2 regions of the Pseudomonas sp. SCB32 genome follow, and region 2 is predicted to be linked to the other one. Evidence: predicted binding sites of a transcription regulator. Region 2 holds the regulator's gene; the other holds the start of a gene.

Region 1 (9,459 bases), 670 kb from region 2:
CAAGACCCTGGTGTTCTCCGATGGCCTGAACCTGCCACGTGCCCTGGAAATCTACCGGGCACTGCGCGGTCGTATCGACGTCAGCTTCGGCATCGGCACCCAGTTCACCTGCGATGTGCCTGATGCAGCGCCGATGAACATCGTGCTGAAGATGACCGCCTGCAATGGTCACCCGGTGGCGAAGATTTCCGATACACCGGGCAAGACCCAGTGCAGGGACGAGAACTTCCTCCACTATCTCAAACACGTCTTCAAGGTCTGAGCACGCCGGTTTGCGCAGTGCAGCGTGACGCGCCAGTCTTAGCGGACAACCCATTGCGATCATCCATTGACGGGGAGTGACGGATGTCAGCCACGAACGAACTCATCATTGGCGCAGGTCCCGACGGCCAGCCGGTCGGCCAGGCCTGGAAGCTCGCCAACCGCCACGGCCTGATCGCCGGCGCCACCGGCACCGGCAAAACCGTCACCCTACAGCGCCTGGCCGAGTCCTTCAGCGATGCTGGCATCGCGGTCTTCGCCGCTGACATCAAGGGCGACCTGTGCGGCATCGCCGCCGCCGGCAACCCGCAGGGCAAGGTGGCCGAGCGCATCGCCAGCATGCCCTGGCTGAACTACACCGCCAAGGCGTATCCGGTGAGCCTGTGGGATGTCGCCGGCAAGTCCGGGCACCCGCTGCGCACCACCTTGTCGGAGATGGGGCCGCTGCTGCTGGCCAACTTGCTGGAGCTGACCGAGAGTCAGCAGGCCGCGCTGTTCGCCGCGTTCAAGGTGGCGGATCGTGAAGGCTTGCTGCTGCTCGACCTGAAGGACCTCAAGGCGCTGCTCAATCACTTCAAGGAGCACCCGGAAGTCCTCGGCGAGGACCGCGCGCTGTTCACCGCGGCTTCTTCCCAGGCCCTGCTGCGCCGCCTGGCGTTGCTGGAGCAGCAGGGCGCCGAGGCGTTCTTCGGCGAGCCGGCGCTGCAACTGGAGGACCTGCTGCACCCCGAGCCCGACGGGCGCGGGCGCATTCACCTGCTCGATGCCAGCAAGCTGGTGCATGACGCGCCGAAGGTCTACGCCACCTTCCTGCTCTGGCTGCTGGCTGAACTGTTCGAGCAGTTGCCGGAGCGCGGTGATGCCGACAAACCGATCCTCGCGCTGTTCTTCGACGAGGCGCACCTGTTGTTCAACGGTACGCCCAAGGCGCTGCAGGACCGCCTGGAACAGGTGGTGCGGCTGATCCGCTCCAAGGGCGTGGGTGTGTATTTCGTGACCCAATCGCCGAGCGACCTGCCCGATGACGTGCTGGCCCAGCTTGGCCTGCGTATCCAGCATGGCCTGCGTGCTTTCACCGCCAAGGAACAGAAGTCCCTGCGCGCGGTGGCCGATGGTTTCCGTCCCAACCCGGCGTTCGACAGTCTCAAGGTGCTCACCGAGCTGGGCATCGGCGAGGCGCTGGTGGGTACCCTGGAGGAGAAGGGCACCCCGGCCATGGTCCAGCGCGTCACCGTGGCGCCGCCGCAATCTCGCATCGGCCCGCTGACCGACGCCGAGCGCGCCGAGGTGATTCGCCGTTCGCCGCTGGCGGGGCGCTACGACCAGCCGATCGACCGCGAATCTGCCTACGAGAAGTTGACCGGGCGCGCCGATAACAAGATGGCGCCCACGGAAGAGAAGGGGATCGGCAGCGACCTGGGTGGGCTGGCCGGTGAGTTGCTCGGTACCCTGGCCAGCCAGACGGCGAAGTCCGTGGTCCGGCAGGCGGCCAACCAGATCGGCCGGGAATTGGTGCGAGGCCTGATGGGTGCCTTGCTGGGTGGAAGCAAGCGACGCTGACGGCGATGGGCGGGCCATGCCCGCCCATCGCGAATAAGGGCAAGACGCCCCCAGCGCTCCTACGGGTTTGCACTGGCGGGTAGGAAATAGAAAAAGGCGCCCAGAGGCGCCTTTTTCGTTTCCGCTGAGATCAGATGCGGAAGCTGTCCACCAACTGGCGCAGGCGCCCGGCCTGGTTCTCCAGGTCGGCGCAGGCGCGCAGGGTCGCCTGCAGGTTCTCCACGCCTTCCTGGTTCAGGGTGTTGATCTCGGTGATGTCCATGTTCAGCGAGTCGACCACGGCGGTCTGCTCCTCGGTGGCGGTGGCCACCGACTGGTTCATCGAGTCGATCTCGCCGATGCGGTGGGTGACGCTGGCCAGGCGCTCGCCGGCGCGGTTGGCGATCTCCACGCTTTCCAGGCTGTAGCGCTGGCTTTCGGTCATGGTGTCCACGGCTTCGCGGGCGCCGACCTGCAGCTCCTCGATCATCTTCTGGATCTGCTGCGCCGATTCCTGGGCGCGGTGCGCCAGGTTGCGCACCTCGTCGGCGACCACGGCGAAGCCACGGCCGGCTTCCCCGGCGCGGGCTGCTTCGATGGCGGCGTTCAGGGCCAGCAGGTTGGTCTGCTCGGAGATGCCCTTGATCACTTCGAGGATCTGCCCGATGTTCACCGTGCGGCTGTTCAGTGCCTCGATGTTGGCGCAGGCCGAGCTGATCTTGTCGGACAGCTGGTTCATCGCGCTGATGGTCTGCTCGACCACCTGGCGGCCATCGCCGGCCTGGTGCGAGGCGTCGGTGGCGTGGTGCGAGGCATCGGCGGCGTTGCGGGCGATTTCCTGGGCGGCGGCGCCCAGCTCGTTGATCGCGGCAGCCACGCTGTTGGTGCGGTTGGCCTGCTCGTCGGAGTTGCTCATGGACGAGTTGGAGGCGTTGACCACCAGCTGCGAAACGTCGTGCAGGCTGCGCGCGGTGGAGGCCACTTCGCGGATGGATTCGTGGATGCGCTCGACGAAGCGGTTGAAGGCGTTGGCCAGCACGCCGAACTCGTCGTTGCTGGCGACCTTCAGGCGCTGGGTGAGGTCGCCGTCGCCCTGGGCGATGTCCTGCATGGCGCGGCCCATGTCGGTCAGCGGGGCCATCAGCACGCGGATCAGCATGCCCAGCAGGAGCAGGATGGCGACGATGGCGATGGCTGCGGCAATGATGGCCGAGGCGCGGAACTTGCTCAGCATTGCGTAGGCCGCGTCCTTGTCGATGGACAGGCCGATGTACCAGTTCACCGAGGGCAGCCCCTGCACCTGGGTGAAGCTGAGGATGCGCGTATGGCCGTCCAGTTCGGCCTCGCTGAAGCCGGCGCCGATGCGCGGGGTGTTCTGCGGGTAGACCTCGGCCAGGGTCTTCATCACCAGGTTCTTGTCCGGGTGCACGAGGATCTTGCCGTCACCGCTGACCAGGAAGGCGTAGCCCATGCCGCTGAAGTCCAGCGAGTTGATGATCTGCACCAGGGTCTTCAGGCCGATGTCGCCACCGACTACGCCGATGGTCTTGCCGCCGGAGCGGGCCGGGGTGGCAACGGTGATGACCAGCTGCTGGGTCGACGCGTCGATGTACGGTTCGGTCAGCGTGGTGCCGCCGGCGGCCAGGGCGTCCTTGTACCAGGGGCGGGTGCGCGGGTCGTAGTCGGCGGGCAGGGAGTCCTTCGGACGCATGGTGAAGGTACCGTCCTGCTGGCCCAGGTAGGTGAACATGAAGGTATTGTGCAGGGTGTCCTGCTCCAGCTGCGCGGCGAGCTGCTCAGGGGCGCTGTCGCGGGCGAGGGTCTGCGCGGTGCTTTCGATCAGCAGCAGCCGGCCGCCCAGCCAGCTCTGGATATTGTTGGCGGTCACCGTGCCCATTTCTCGCAGGTAGCTTTCGAGATCATCGCGGATCGCGTTGCGCTGCAAGTAGTCGTTGTAGAGGGTGAAGAGGGCAAAGGCGGAGAAAACCACAAGCGAGGCGGCCAGGAGGATCTTATGGCTGAATTTCAGGCTCTTGATCATGCTGCGTCGAGTCCGGAAGTAGTGGGATGCCAGAACGGCGTGGGTCTGGGCGACAGATCCGATGTCGCCGCAGCGCGCCCGTCCGTGTGGTGACGGAGCGGACAGAGCCTGCGCGGCGGGTGACCGGGCGGGCGGGGCCGGCACTCCCATGTGCCGGTGGTGATATCGGGCCCGACTGGATTCATTGTTCTCGTGGACCTTCACTCTTGCTGTCGGCTCGCCGAGTGGAAGCTTGAGGCAGGCGGACGAACGGTCGGGGACGGCCTCGATATCCCCTGTAGGAGCGGGCCATGCCCGCGATTCGCGCGCATGGCGCGCTCCTATGGGTTTGCACTGGCGGGTAGGAAATAGAAAAAGGCGCCCAGAGGCGCCTTTTTCGTTTCCGCTGGGATCAGATGCGGAAGCTGTCCACCAACTGGCGCAGGCGCCCGGCCTGGTTCTCCAGGTCGGCGCAGGCACGCAGGGTCGCCTGCAGGTTCTCCACGCCTTCCTGGTTCAGGGTATTGATCTCGGTGATGTCCATGTTCAGCGAGTCGACCACGGCGGTCTGCTCCTCGGTGGCGGTGGCCACCGACTGGTTCATCGAGTCGATCTCGCCGATGCGGTGGGTGACGCTGGCCAGGCGCTCGCCGGCGCGGTTGGCGATCTCCACGCTTTCCAGGCTGTAGCGCTGGCTTTCGGTCATGGTGTCCACGGCTTCGCGGGCGCCGACTTGCAGTTCCTCGATCATCTTCTGGATCTGCTGCGCCGATTCCTGGGCGCGGTGCGCCAGGTTGCGCACCTCGTCGGCGACCACGGCGAAGCCACGGCCGGCTTCCCCGGCGCGGGCTGCTTCGATGGCGGCGTTCAGGGCCAGCAGGTTGGTCTGCTCGGAGATGCCCTTGATCACTTCGAGGATCTGCCCGATGTTCACCGTGCGGCTGTTCAGTGCCTCGATGTTGGCGCAGGCCGAGCTGATCTTGTCGGACAGCTGGTTCATCGCGCTGATGGTCTGCTCGACCACCTGGCGGCCATCGCCGGCCTGATGCGAGGCGTCGGTGGCGTGGTGCGAGGCATCGGCGGCGTTGCGGGCGATTTCCTGGGCGGCGGCGCCCAGCTCGTTGATCGCGGCAGCCACGCTGTTGGTGCGGTTGGCCTGCTCGTCGGAGTTGCTCATGGACGAGTTGGAGGCGTTGACCACCAGCTGCGAAACGTCGTGCAGGCTGCGCGCGGTGGAGGCCACTTCGCGGATGGATTCGTGGATGCGCTCGACGAAGCGGTTGAAGGCGTTGGCCAGCACGCCGAACTCGTCGTTGCTGGCGACCTTCAGGCGCTGGGTGAGGTCGCCGTCGCCCTGGGCGATGTCCTGCATGGCGCGGCCCATGTCGGTCAGCGGGGCCATCAGCACGCGGATCAGCATGCCCAGCAGGAGCAGGATGGCGACGATGGCGATGGCGGTGGCAATGATGGCCGAGGTGCGGAAGTCGCTGAGCATGGAGTAGGCCGCGCCCTTGTCCAGCACCAGGGCGACGTACCAGGTGACGCCCGGCAGGCCCTTCACCGGGGACATGGACACCAGCTGGTCCTCGCCGTTGAGGCTGACTTCCTGCACGCCGGCCTGCACTTTCGGGGCACCGTGCGGGTAGATGTCGGAGAGGTTCTTGAAGATCTGCTGGCTGTCCGGGTGCAGCAGGATCTTGCCGCTGTCGCTGACCAGGAAGGCGTAGCCGTTACCGTCGAACTTCAGCGAGTTGATGATGGCGGTGATGGTTTCCAGCTTCATGTCGCCGGCGGCGACACCGATCAGTTGGCCATTGCGCATCACCGGCATGGACATGGCGAGGATCTGCTCGTTGGTGCCGGCGTCCAGGAAGGGCTCGGTGACGATCAGGCGGCCAGCGGCCACGGCGTCCTTGTACCAGCCGCGCTGGCGCGGGTCGTAGCCATCGGGCATCGGCGCATAGGGGCGCATGGTGAACACGCCGCTGGCCGCTTCGCCGAGGTAGACCGATTCGAAGTTCTTCTGGAACACCTGCTGCTCCAGCACGTGCTGGATGCGCTCGGGCGTCGGCTCCTGCTCAGCCAGTTGCGCGGCTTCGCTTTCCACCAGGTGGATGCGGCCTTCCAGCCAGCTCTGGATGTTGCTGGCGGTCAGGCTGCCGACCTCGGTCAGTTTGGAGTCGGTGGCGGTGTGAATCGCCTCGCGTTGGCGGAAGTCGTTGAAGAGGATGAAGCAGGCGAAGGCGAAGATGACCACGAGGGAGGCCGCCAGAAGGATCTTCTTGGCGAAGGACAGCGAGCGAAGCATTGGAAAAGCATCCTGCAGGTGGAACAAGGGGTAGGCAGGATGTATCGGCTGGATGGCGGAAGACTTTAACCTGAATAGGGATATATACCCGGCCGCCATTCATGGCGGCCGGGGAGGAAGTTCTCTTGTCGTGCTGCGGAAGCGCGATTTCCGATTACGGTGCGGTTCCGGTTGGTAGCGAGCCGCCGATATTGGTGAACATGGTGCTGATATCAGTTCCGAGGATGCGTGCCCCGGCAATGATGACCACCCCGATCAACCCGGCGATAACCGCATATTCAATAGCAGTAGCGCCTTCCTTGTCGGCTGCGAATGCCTTGGCCTTGCAGTAGAGCTTCAGAGTCAGGTCTTTGATGTTCAGGTTCATCGCGGTTGCTCCTGGCGGCACCTCCGGGGCGGCGCCCCGACTTCACCGTCAGGCTAGGCTCGGTATGGCGGAATGCAATTGATCAAATAGCGCTAATACCAAAGTTATAGTCATGGCGAAGTAGAACTAACTGAGGATTGGAATTTCATCGCCGGCATTTGACGCTATATCCGCAGCAACTAAATTCTGCTTTGGAACAAGCAGTCTCTCGTTATGAGGAAGGGGTCTTATCGAACTTTCCTGTCGGGTCGAAAAAACTATAAGGGTCTGAAGGACGTATACCGGCGGCGCCGGTGTTGTGACTTCCGATCAGGCTGTGGACCGCCAGGTTCACCTTTCCCGATAACGCCAAGGAAGTGGACATGAATAGCAAGGTGCTGATGGTTTTCGCCGGGCTGTTGCTGTTGTGTGCTGGGGTTGTGGGATATCTGGGGTTATCCGTGGGAAAGCCGGCTGCGCCGGTCACCGGTGTGGTGCAGGAAGGGGCGCCGGTAGTGATGGCGGAAGCGGACAAGTTGCAGCGTACGCCTGTCGTGGTAGCGCGGCGTGACCTGTCCGCGCTGACGGTGATCGGCAAGGACGATCTGGCCATCGAACTGCTGCATACCGCACCGGCGGGCAGTTATCCCAAGCCGGACGCACTGATCGGGCAGCGTGTCTGGGTCGCTGTGCCGGCCGGAAGCATTCTTTCCGCAGCGCTGATGGAGCCCGGCGGCCCGCTGGCGCGGACCATCCGCCCGGACGAGCGGGCCATGGCCATCGCCGTGGACGAGGTGATCGGCGGCGGCGGGTTCGTGCTCCCCGGCGATTACGTCGACGTCATGCTTTTCGTCCAGGACCAGCAGAGCACCGACCGCGTCGTCAGCGCCCAGGTGGTGCTGCCCGGGGTGCGTGTCCTGACCTACGGCGAGCAGATCGCCGTCGCCAACGATGGCCAGGTTCGCAACGCTGGTGATCCCAAGGACAAGACCCCGCGCCCGCCACGCACCGCCGTGCTTGCCGTGCCGGCCGAGGCAGCGTCGCGGCTGATGCTGGCCAGTCAGGCCGGGTCGCTGCGCCTGGCGGTGCGCAGCAAGGACGAGAATCTCTATGAGAAAGAGCAGCAGGGGCGCTACCTCGAAGCGTCGCTGAATGCTGCCGGCAGCCCGCCGATCACCCTTGATCAACTCCTCGGCAAGGCCCACGCGGCGCCAGCCTCGCGCCAGGTGTCGGCGCCGCAGGTGAGTCCGGGCGTCGTGGTCTATCGCGGTACCACCGTCACCCGTGAAGCACATTGAGCAAGGAGTGCATTGATGTCCAAGCGCTTCATCCTGTCGTTGGCCGCGCTGCTGGCCTGTGCCGTCCATTCCGCCGCGCAGGCGATACCGAGCGCCTGCGCCGGCTTCGCCGGTCGGCAACTGAACCTCGATATCCAGCAGGGCGCCCAGGTCGACCAGCAGCTGCCGGTGCCGATCAAGCGACTGGCCATCGGCGACCCGAACATCGCCGACGTGCAGGTGGTCGACAAGCATGACTTTCTCGTCACCGGCAAAGCCGAGGGACTGACCAGCCTGCTGATCTGGACTCCTTGCAGCGACCAGCCGATGAGCAGTGTGGTGCGGGTCGGCTCGCGGGCGGTCGCCGACGCTGGCGGGGTGCCGGGCAGCCTGGCCGGGATGTCCAATCAGGTGCAGACCGACATCCGCTTCGTCGAAGTCAGCCGCAGCAAGCTCAAGCAGGCCAGCACTTCGCTGGTCCGCAAGGGCTCCAATACCTTCGTGCTGGGCTCTCCGGGCAGCCTGGGCGGTCTTGAGCTAGACAGCTCCGGCAACCTGGGCGGCAAGTTCGGTGCGGCCAACAGCGGCTTCAACGTCATCTGGGGGGGCGGCAGCAGCAAATGGCTGGGCTTCATCAATGCCCTGGAAGGCAGCGGCTTCGCCTACACCCTGGCGCGCCCGAGCCTGGTGGCGACCAGCGGGCAGAGCGCCTCGTTCCTTGCCGGCGGGGAGTTTCCGATCCCGGTGCCCAACGGCAATAACGACACCATCACCATCCAGTACAAGGAGTTCGGCGTGCGCCTGACCCTCACGCCCACGGTGATGAGCGACAAGCGCATCGCCCTGAAGGTGGCGCCGGAGGTCAGCGAGCTGGACTTCAGCAGCGGCATCCGCACCAACGACATCGCGGTGCCGGCCCTGACCGTGCGGCGCACCGACACCAGCGTGATGCTGGCCGATGGCGAGAGCTTCGTGATCAGCGGGCTGATCAGCAGCAGCACCATCAGCAACATCGACAAGTTCCCCTTCCTCGGCAGCCTCCCGGTGATCGGGGCGTTGTTCCGTGCCTCCAGCCTGGACAAGGACGACCGCGAACTGTTGATGATCGTCACCCCGCACCTGGTCCAGCCGCTGGCGGCCAATGCCGCATTGCCGACGCTGCCGGGCGAGGGGCTGCGCAAGTACGACCCCGGCTTTGGCGAGTTCTATTTCCTCGAGGACGGCCGTTTCGATCAGCGCAAGGCCAGCAGCGGGATGTCGCGCTGATGGATACCTATGATGCGGCATCCCGTCAGAAATCGGGCCGCAAGGAACGGGAAGGGAGCGGCAGCATGAGTCAGACATTCGTCGCACTGGTTCAGCACCCCGGCGAGCAGGAGTGGCTGCAGAACAGCCTGGCCAACTGCGGGCAGGTAGTGGTGGCCAACAGCGGAACCCTGGAGGAGGTGCTGGCGCTGCTCGATGTCACTGGCGCCAGCGTCCTGTTCACCAGCCTGAACAAGGCCAACCTGGTGGCGCAGAGTTCGCTGATCGAGGGGCTGGTGTCGGCCCGCCCGCTGCTCTCGGTGGTGGCCGTGGGCGATGGCCTGGACAACCAGCTGGTACTGGCGGCGATGCGCGCCGGCGCTCGCGATTTCGTCACCTACGGCGCCCGCGCCAGCGAACTGAACGGTCTGATCCGCCGCCTTGGCGGGCGCTTGCCCAGCGT
Region 2 (9,459 bases):
TGGAAGGCGCCATTCCTGATGTCACGGCCGGTCGCATCATCCGCGACGAGATGGCCCCGGCGTTTCGCCAGGGTGACTTCTCCGGTGGCATCGAACGTGCTGTAGGTGTTCTGGAGCACCTGATCGACGGCGAAGCGCTGCCCGAATGGGGGCGTGGCGGTAGCCTGACTCATGCAGGCTGGGTGCTGCTGATCGCCCTGGTCTGTGGCGCGGTGGCGGGCGTGGCGCTGCGTCGTAACCTGCTCGCTGTCCGTTGGGTCCTGGGTGTGTCGGCGGGGCTGATGGTGCTGCTGGCGTTCGGCGACGGTCTCAAGAGCGTGCCGTTACTTTTCATGGCCGTGTCCATCAGCATGGCGCTGGGCTGCGCTGTCGGCGCCATTGCGGCGGGGGCGCGCAAGTCAGCCTGGATCGTCGCCGCCATCGTCGGCTACATCGTCGCCCTGTCAGCGGCGGCCAGCCGATATGGCGTCGAGGTGCTGCTCTACGGTCTGGCCGGCCCCATCGCCCTGGCCCTGGGGCTGGCGCTGCTCTGCCTGCCGTTCATCCTCGCCCATGCCGCCTGGAAGCGCAGCCGGCTGGAGTTCTTCATTCGCCTGGCGCTGGCCTCGGCCATCTGCGCGTTCGTCATGACCCTCACTGGCATCGTCGAACATCTTGGCGAGTTTCCGGAATCGCTGGCGCTGCTGCCGATGATTTACTTCCCGCTGCTGCTCGCATTCATGAGGGGCTGGGCGGCCAGTTCGGGCTCAGGTTCCAGCGGCGGCAGCTCGTCTTCCGGTGGCAGCAGCGGCTATTCCGGTGGCGGAGGCTCCAGCGGCGGTGGTGGCGCATCAGGGGGATGGTAGACGAACGCTCCGCGTTATACGCCGCTTGGCCTTGGTTGCAGATAGCTCCGGGCTCGGCCAGGGCGCTGCTCACAGGCACGCTGTAGCGGCGTACAACCGCGCACGGTAGTACGCCCTGCGGGCTGCTCTGGATCGGGTATTTCCGTCGATTCGAAAAAGTTGGAACGCTTCCTGCTAAAGCTCCTGCAAACGCCCATTGGGGCGTCAAAAGTTTGATAGGGCGGGCGCAAGATCCGTCGCAGGGCAGGGGAGTCAAGGGTGGACCGCACGCAACTGATCAGCAACGTTCGCAGCAATCTGGCGGGCCTGGGCCGGGGCAATCTCGGTGTGCCGCTGCTGCTGCTGGCCATGCTGGGCATGATGACCCTGCCGATCCCGCCGTTCCTGCTGGACGTGCTGTTCACCTTCAACATCGCCCTGTCCATCGTGGTCCTGCTGGTCTGCGTGTACGCGCTGCGTCCGCTGGACTTCGCCGTGTTCCCGACCATCCTGCTGGTCGCGACCCTGCTGCGCCTGGCGCTGAACGTCGCCTCCACCCGCGTGGTACTGCTCCACGGCCATGACGGCCACGCCGCCGCGGGCAAGGTGATCCAGGCCTTCGGCGAGGTGGTGATCGGCGGTAACTACGTGGTCGGCATCGTGGTCTTCGCGATCCTCATGATCATCAACTTCGTGGTGGTCACCAAGGGCGCCGGGCGTATCTCCGAAGTGAGCGCACGTTTCACCCTCGACGCCATGCCCGGCAAGCAGATGGCCATCGACGCCGACCTCAACGCCGGCCTGATCGAGCAGGCTGAAGCCAAGAAGCGCCGTGCCGAGGTAGCCCAGGAAGCCGACTTCTACGGCTCCATGGACGGTGCCAGCAAGTTCGTCCGTGGTGACGCCGTCGCCGGTCTGCTGATCCTCTTCATCAACCTCATCGGTGGCGTCGCCATCGGCATGCTGCAGCACTCGATGGGCTTCGGCGATGCCGGCAAGGTCTACGCCCTGCTGACCATCGGTGACGGCCTGGTGGCGCAACTGCCGTCGCTGCTGCTGTCCACCGCCGCGGCGATCATGGTGACCCGCGTGTCCAGCGCCGAGGACATGGGCCAGCAGGTCAACCGGCAGATGTTCGCTTCGCCCAAGGCGCTGGCCATCTCCGCCGCGATCCTGATCGCCATGGGCCTGGTGCCGGGCATGCCGCACATTTCCTTCGTTGGCCTGGGAGCCCTGGCCGCCGGCGGCGCCTGGCTGATCTGGCAACGCCAGCGCCAGGCGGCGCAGCAGGCCGAACAGGAAACCCAGCGCCAGCAGGAGCTGCTGCCGGCCCAGCGCGCCCAGGAAACCAAGGAGCTGGGCTGGGACGATGTGACCCCGGTGGACCTGGTCGGCCTGGAAGTCGGCTACCGCCTGATCCCGCTGGTGGACCGCAACCAGGGTGGCCAGCTGCTGGCGCGGATCAAGGGCGTGCGCAAGAAGCTGTCCCAGGACCTGGGCTTCCTGATGCCCTCGGTGCACATCCGCGACAACCTCGACCTGCTGCCCAACGCTTATCGCCTGACGCTCATGGGCGTCAGCGTGGCCGAGGCCGAGATCTATCCGGACCGCGAGCTGGCGATCAACCCCGGCCAGGTGTTCGGCACCCTCAACGGCATCGCCGGCAAGGACCCGGCCTTCGGCCTGGAGGCGGTGTGGATCGAGGCCTCGCAGCGCGACCAGGCGCAGTCCCTGGGCTACACCGTGGTCGACGCCAGCACCGTGGTCGCCACCCACCTGAACCAGGTGCTGCACAAGCACGCCCATGAGCTGCTCGGCCACGAGGAAGTTCAGCAACTGATGCAGCTGCTGGCCAAGACCTCGCCCAAGCTCGCGGAAGAACTGGTGCCGGGGATGATCTCCCTGTCGACCCTGCTCAAGGTCCTGCAGGCGCTGCTGCAGGAGCAGGTGCCGGTGCGCGACATCCGCACCATTGCCGAGGCCATCGCCAACGTCGCCGCCAAGAGTCAAGATCCCGCCGCCATGGTGGCGGCAGTTCGCGTCTCGCTGTCCCGCGCAATCGTGCAAACCATTGTGGGACTAGAGCCGGAGCTGCCCGTGATCACTCTGGAACCCAGGTTGGAACAGATATTGCTCAATAGTCTTCAGAAGGCCGGACAGGGCTCCGAAGACGGCATGTTGCTGGAGCCCGGAATGGCGGAAAAGCTGCAACGCTCGATGGTCGAGTCGGCGCAGCGCCAGGAAATGCTCGGCAAGCCGGCGATCCTGCTGGTGGCTGGTCCCGTTCGCGCGATGATGTCCCGATTCGCGCGGATGGCGGTCCCCACCATGCACGTGCTGGCTTACCAGGAAATCCCGGATAACAAACAAGTGACGATCGTCGCCACCGTTGGGCAGAACTGATTGAGGTCCCAGGCCATGCAGGTAAAACGCTTCTTCGCCGCCGATATGCGTCAGGCCATGAAACTGGTCCGTGACGAGCTGGGCCCGGATGCCGCGATCATCGGCAACCGCCGTGTCGCCGGCGGCGTCGAGCTGACCGCGGCGCTGGACTACCAGGCCCCGGCGGCGGCCAGCAAGCCGAACCCGGCGCTGGAAGCCGAGCTGCGCAAGACCCAGGCACGGATCGCCCAGGCCAAGGCCGAGCTGAGCGAGCCGACCCGCATGAGCGAGGCCGTGCGCAAGGACCGTCAAATGTACGGCGCAGAGGTGCCGCGCCGCAGCGCCGCCGAGACCCTGGCCGAAGCCATGGCCGCGCCGGTCGCACCGGCTGCCGCCAACGTCGGCCAGCAGGCCCTGGAAGCCATGCGCTTCGAGCTCAACGGCCTGCGTGAACTGATCGAAGTGCAGCTGGGCTCCATCGCCTGGAACCAGTTGCAGAGCCAGCGTCCGAGGCAGGCCAACCTGTGGCGCCGCCTGCAGCGCATGGGGCTGCCGGCTGACCTGTCGCGCAGCCTGCTGGAAAAAGTCGCCTCCATCGCTGAGCCGAAGCAGGCCTGGCGCATGCTGCTGGCACACCTGGCGCGCTCCATCAACGCCCCGGAAATCGACCTGCTGGAGCAGGGCGGGGTGGTTGCGCTGGTCGGCCCGGCCGGCATGGGCAAAACGACGACCCTGGCCAAGCTTGCCGCCCGCTACGTGCTGAAGTACGGCGCGCAGAGCATCGCCCTGGTCTCGATGGACAGCTTCCGCATCGGTGCGCAGGAGCAGATCAAGACCCTCGGTCGCATCCTCAACGTGCCGGTAACCCTGGTCGATCCGGGCCAGTCGCTGATTCAGGCCATGGCGCCGCTGGCGCGCAAGCGCCTGGTGCTGATCGATACCGCCGGCCTGCCGGCCAACGATCCGGCGCTGCGCATGCAGCTCGAAGCCCTGGCGGCGCAGAGCCTGAACGTGAAGAACTATCTGGTGCTGGCCGCGACCAGCCAGAGCCAGGTGCTCAAGGCCGCCTGGCAGAACTATCGTGTGTGCGGTCTGGCCGGGTGCATCCTGACCAAGCTGGACGAAGCCGGCAGCCTCGGCGAGGCGCTTGCTCTGGCAATTGGCCAGCGTCTCCCGGTAGCCTATCTGGCGGACGGTCCGAAGATTCCGGATGATCTGCAGATTGCGCGCAGCCACCAACTGGTCAGCCGCGCGGTGAGTCTGCAGTCGCCGGAAGAGCCGAGCGAGGACGCCATGGCCGACCTGTTCGCCGGTCTGTACCAGCAGCCGGTGCGTCGCGCCGGCTGAACGAATTGAACGGCCCCGTGGTGGGGTGACGGGCGGCCAGGTGGGCTGCCCGGCGAGGCGGATGCTCTGGGAGACGATCCGCGAACGCCGGAAGCGGTAGAGCACCGCGGCCGGCAGGGCCGCAGCGCCAGGGGGCGCGGCGGCTGAATGACGAGACAAGGTATTGATATGGGCATGCATCCTGTACAGGTAATCGCAGTCACCGGTGGCAAGGGTGGTGTCGGCAAGACCAACGTGTCGGTGAACCTGTCGCTGGCGTTGGCCGACCTCGGCCGCCGCGTCATGCTGCTGGACGCCGACCTGGGCCTGGCCAACGTCGACGTGCTGCTGGGCCTGACGCCCAAGCGCACGCTGGCCGATGTGATTGAAGGCGAGTGCGATCTGCGCGACGTGATCCTCCAAGGGCCCGGCGGTGTTCGCATCGTTCCGGCGGCCTCCGGCACGCAGAGCATGGTGCACCTCACGCCGATGCAGCACGCCGGTCTGATCCAGGCGTTCAGCGACATCAGCGAGAACATCGACGTGCTGGTGGTGGATACCGCCGCCGGCATCGGCGACTCGGTGGTGAGCTTCGTGCGTGCCGCGCAGGAAGTGCTGTTGGTCGTCTGCGACGAACCCACCTCGATCACCGACGCCTACGCGTTGATCAAGTTGCTCAACCGCGACTACGGCATGACCCGCTTCCGCGTACTGGCGAACATGGCGCACAGCCCCCAGGAGGGCCGCAACCTGTTCGCCAAGCTGACCAAGGTCACTGACCGCTTCCTCGACGTGGCGCTGCAGTACGTCGGCGCCGTTCCGTACGACGAGTCGGTGCGCAAGGCGGTGCAGAAGCAGCGTTCGGTGTATGAGGCGTTCCCGCGCAGCAAGGCGTCCCTGGCCTTCCGTGCGATTGCGCAGAAAGTCGACAGCTGGCCGCTGCCGGCCAACCCACGTGGGCACCTGGAGTTCTTCGTCGAGCGCCTGGTGCAGCATCCGTCCACGGGTTCGGCCGTATGATGATGGCCTCCGGAGCGCGTATGTACAGCAAGGCACAGGCGCAGAACTCCCAGGACCAACTGATCCAGCGGTACGCGCCGCTGGTCAAGCGCATTGCCTACCACCTGCTGGGCCGCCTGCCGGCCAGCGTGCAGGTGGAGGACCTGATGCAGGCCGGCATGATCGGCCTGCTGGAAGCGGCGAAGAAATACGACGCCGGCAAGGGCGCGAGCTTCGAGACCTACGCCGGCATTCGCATCCGTGGCGCCATGCTCGACGAGGTGCGCAAGGGCGACTGGGCCCCGCGTTCGGTGCACCGTAACTCGCGCATGGTCAGCGACGCGATTCGCGCCGTCGAGGCCAGAACCGGTCGTGACGCTAAAGATCAGGAGGTTGCTGCCGAACTCAATATGAGTCTCGAAGAATATTACGGCATCCTCAGCGACACCCAGGGCAGCCGCCTGTACAGCTTCGACGACCTGCTGCAGGACGGCGAGCAGGGCAGTGGCCTGGCCGAAGACGCTTCGCACCAGGGAAACGAGCCCTCCCACGGCCTGGAAGACGAACGCTTCCAGGCGGCGCTCGCCGAAGCCATCACCAAGCTGCCCGAGCGCGAGCGGCTGGTGCTGGCCCTGTACTACGACGAGGAACTCAACCTCAAGGAGATCGGCGAAGTGCTGGGGGTCAGCGAATCCCGGGTCAGTCAGCTGCACAGCCAATGCGCCGCGCGCCTGCGGGCACGTCTGGCGGAGTGGCGCGCGCACTGAGGTTCGGGTAGTTTCGCGTCGGCTTTTTCGTAGGCTTCAGATTTAGATTTCAGAATTCTTCAGGGCGACGTCCCTTTGACGCCGCCCACACGGGATGAGCGCACGCCGCTCGATGAATTGACGGCACGCCCGCCAGGACGTGCCTGGTATCGATGGAGGTCGGTTTGGACAAGAATATGAAAATTCTCATCGTGGACGACTTTTCCACGATGAGGCGCATCATCAAGAACCTCCTGCGTGACCTGGGGTTCACCAACACCGCAGAGGCCGACGACGGCACCACTGCGCTGCCGATGCTGCACAGCGGCAACTTCGACTTCCTCGTCACCGACTGGAACATGCCCGGCATGACCGGCATCGACCTGCTGCGCGCGGTCCGCGCCGACGAGCGCCTGAAGCACCTGCCGGTACTGATGGTCACCGCCGAGGCCAAGCGCGACCAGATCATTGAAGCCGCCCAGGCCGGGGTCAACGGCTATGTGGTCAAGCCTTTCACCGCTCAGGTGCTGAAAGAAAAGATCGAGAAGATTTTCGAGCGGGTCGGCAGCTGAGGCTGACTGAGAGGGCGTCATGGATCTCGTCAACGAATCCGCGGGTGACTTCGAGTCGACCCTGAAAAAACACGCGCGCGAATTGGTCGACTGCCTCGAACGCGGCGACGTCCAGACCGCCGTGCAGCTGATCTCCGAGCTCAACCAGGCGCGCGATCGCGGGCTCTACCAGGAAGTGGGCAAGCTCACCCGTGAGCTGCACAACGCCATCGTCAACTTCCAGATCGATCCCAATTCCCGCCACGCCGAGGAAATGTCGCAGATCGCCGACGCCACCGATCGTCTCTCCTACGTGGTGAAGATGACCGAGAAGGCGGCGAACCGCACCATGGACCTGGTGGAAGAGTGCACTCCGGTGGTCATGCACATCGAGACCCAGGCCAAGGAACTGCAGGAAGACTGGGGACGCTTCATGCGCCGCGAGCTGGGCCCCGACGCCTTCCGTGAGCTGGCCAAGCGCGTCGAGCAGTTCCTCTACATCAGCGCCCAGGACAGCCGGAAGCTTTCCGCGCACCTCAACGACATCCTCCTGGCGCAGGACTTCCAGGACCTCACCGGACAGGTGATCAAGCGCGTCACCAAACTGGTCACCGAGGTCGAGTCGAACCTGGTCAAGCTGGTCTGGATGGCCGGCCAGGTGGACCGTTACGCGGGCATCGAGCACGACTACGACGGCATGCGCGACGCCGTCGAAAAAGAAAGATCGTCCAAGGGTGAAGGTCCGCAGATTGCTGCCGATACAAGAAAAGACGTCGTATCCGGTCAGGACGATGTCGACGACCTGTTGTCCAGCCTTGGTTTTTAAGCGTCCGCTGACGCTGTAGAGGGAGCACCGAATGAGCTTCGACGCCGATGACGAGATCCTCCAGGACTTCCTGGTGGAGGCCGGCGAGATCCTCGAGCAGCTGTCCGAACAACTGGTCGAGCTGGAAAGCCGACCCGATGACATGGACCTGCTCAATGCGATTTTCCGTGGGTTCCACACCGTCAAGGGCGGAGCGGGCTTCCTCCAGCTGAACGCGCTGGTGGAGTGCTGCCACATCGCCGAGAACGTGTTCGACATCCTGCGCAAGGGCGAACGCCGCGTGGACGCCGAGCTCATGGACGTGGTCCTGCAGGCGCTGGATACCGTCAATGTGATGTTCCAGCAGGTGCGCGATGCGGAGGAGCCGACCCCGGCGACTCCCGAACTGCTGGCCGCGCTGTCGCGCCTCGCCGAGCCGGGCGGCAACGAACCGGTCGAAGCGCCGGTGATTGCCGAGCCCGAGCCCGCAGCGGAGGCTCCCGCGACCTACGGTGACATCACCGACGCTGAATTCGAGCAACTGATGGATGCCCTGGAGCCCGCCGCCGACGCTCCGGCTGCAGCGGTCGGCAACGGTGGCGACGACATCACCGATGACGAGTTCGAGGCGCTGCTCGACCAGTTGCACGGCAAGGGCCAGTTCGGTGGCACCCAGTCGCCGGCCAGCGTAGCTCCCGTCGTGAGCGAAGCGGCCCCGGCCGCCAGCGGTGGCGACGACATCACCGACGACGAGTTCGAAGCGCTGCTCGACCAGCTGCATGGCAAGGGCCAGTTCACCGGCGCCAAGGACGAGCCGTCTGCTGCTCCCACCGAGAGTGCTGCTGCGGCCGAGAAAGCCGAGCCCAGCGAGAAAGCCGCCGAGGCGACCGCTGGCGACGACAACATCACCGACGACGAATTCGAGAAGCTGCTCGACGAGCTGCACGGCAAGGGACAGTTCACCGGCGCGAAGGAAGAACCGCTCGCCGCCGCCAAGCCCGCCGCCAAACCGGCCGCCGCGCCGCAACCGGCCAAGCCCGCTGCCGTCCCGGCGCCAGCAAAGGCAGCCGCCAAGCCCGCAGAGGCGCCGCGTGCCGCTGCCGCCGAGAAGCCGGCGAGCGAGGCGGAAACCACGGTGCGCGTGGACACCGCGCGCCTCGACGAAATCATGAACATGGTCGGCGAACTGGTGCTGGTGCGTAACCGCCTGGTGCGCCTGGGCGCCAACAGCGGCGACGAGGCCATGGCCAAGGCCGTGTCGAACCTCGACGTGGTCACCGCGGACCTGCAGTCGGCGGTCATGAAAACCCGCATGCAGCCGATCAAGAAAGTCTTCGGCCGCTTCCCGCGTCAGGTGCGCGATCTCGCGCGCAATCTGAAGAAAGAGATCAACCTTGAGCTGATCGGCGAAGAGACCGACCTCGACAAGAACCTGGTCGAGGCCCTGGCCGACCCGCTGGTGCACCTGGTGCGCAACGCGGTGGACCACGGCATCGAAGGCCCGGACGAGCGCGAGGCCGCCGGCAAGGCGCGTTCCGGCCGGGTGGTGCTGTCCGCCGAACAGGAAGGCGACCACATCCTGCTGTCGATCTCCGATGACGGCAAGGGCATGGACCCGGACGTGCTGCGCGCCAAGGCCGTGGAGAAGGGCCTGCTGGACAAGGACGCCGCCGATCGCCTGTCCGAGTCCGAGTGCTACAACCTGATCTTCGCCCCGGGCTTCTCGACCAAGACCGAGATTTCCGACGTCTCCGGCCGCGGTGTCGGCATGGACGTGGTGAAGACCAAGATTTCGCAGCTCAACGGCATCATCAACATCTACTCCA

The links. The regulator FliA, encoded in region 2, starts transcription of late flagellar genes. The targets are predictions, from matches to a motif close to CTAAAGTTTNNNNNNNNNNNGCCGNTAA.
Region 1: a site for FliA is predicted at 6,170-6,197, ahead of GA645_RS05935 (methyl-accepting chemotaxis protein). Genes of this name have one in related genera too.

Annotation. Positions count from the first base shown of each region.
Region 1 covers NZ_CP045118.1:1,266,853-1,276,311, forward strand. The annotation lists gene pncB (nicotinate phosphoribosyltransferase) at 1-262, shown strand, start outside; gene GA645_RS05925 (helicase HerA-like domain-containing protein) at 346-1,821, shown strand; gene GA645_RS05930 (methyl-accepting chemotaxis protein) at 1,952-3,841, opposite strand; gene GA645_RS05935 (methyl-accepting chemotaxis protein) at 4,233-6,128, opposite strand; gene GA645_RS05940 (Flp family type IVb pilin) at 6,283-6,483, opposite strand; gene cpaB (Flp pilus assembly protein CpaB) at 6,858-7,772, shown strand; gene GA645_RS05950 (type II and III secretion system protein family protein) at 7,788-9,017, shown strand; gene tadZ (type 4b pilus Flp biogenesis protein TadZ) at 9,083-9,459, shown strand, end outside.
Region 2 covers NZ_CP045118.1:1,932,705-1,942,163, forward strand. The annotation lists gene GA645_RS28775 (YgcG family protein) at 1-845, shown strand, start outside; gene GA645_RS29005 (hypothetical protein) at 1-105, shown strand, start outside; gene flhA (flagellar biosynthesis protein FlhA) at 1,104-3,227, shown strand; gene flhF (flagellar biosynthesis protein FlhF) at 3,243-4,553, shown strand; gene fleN (flagellar synthesis regulator FleN) at 4,722-5,552, shown strand; gene fliA (RNA polymerase sigma factor FliA) at 5,549-6,298, shown strand; gene GA645_RS09220 (chemotaxis response regulator CheY) at 6,475-6,849, shown strand; gene GA645_RS09225 (protein phosphatase CheZ) at 6,869-7,654, shown strand; gene GA645_RS09230 (chemotaxis protein CheA) at 7,686-9,459, shown strand, end outside.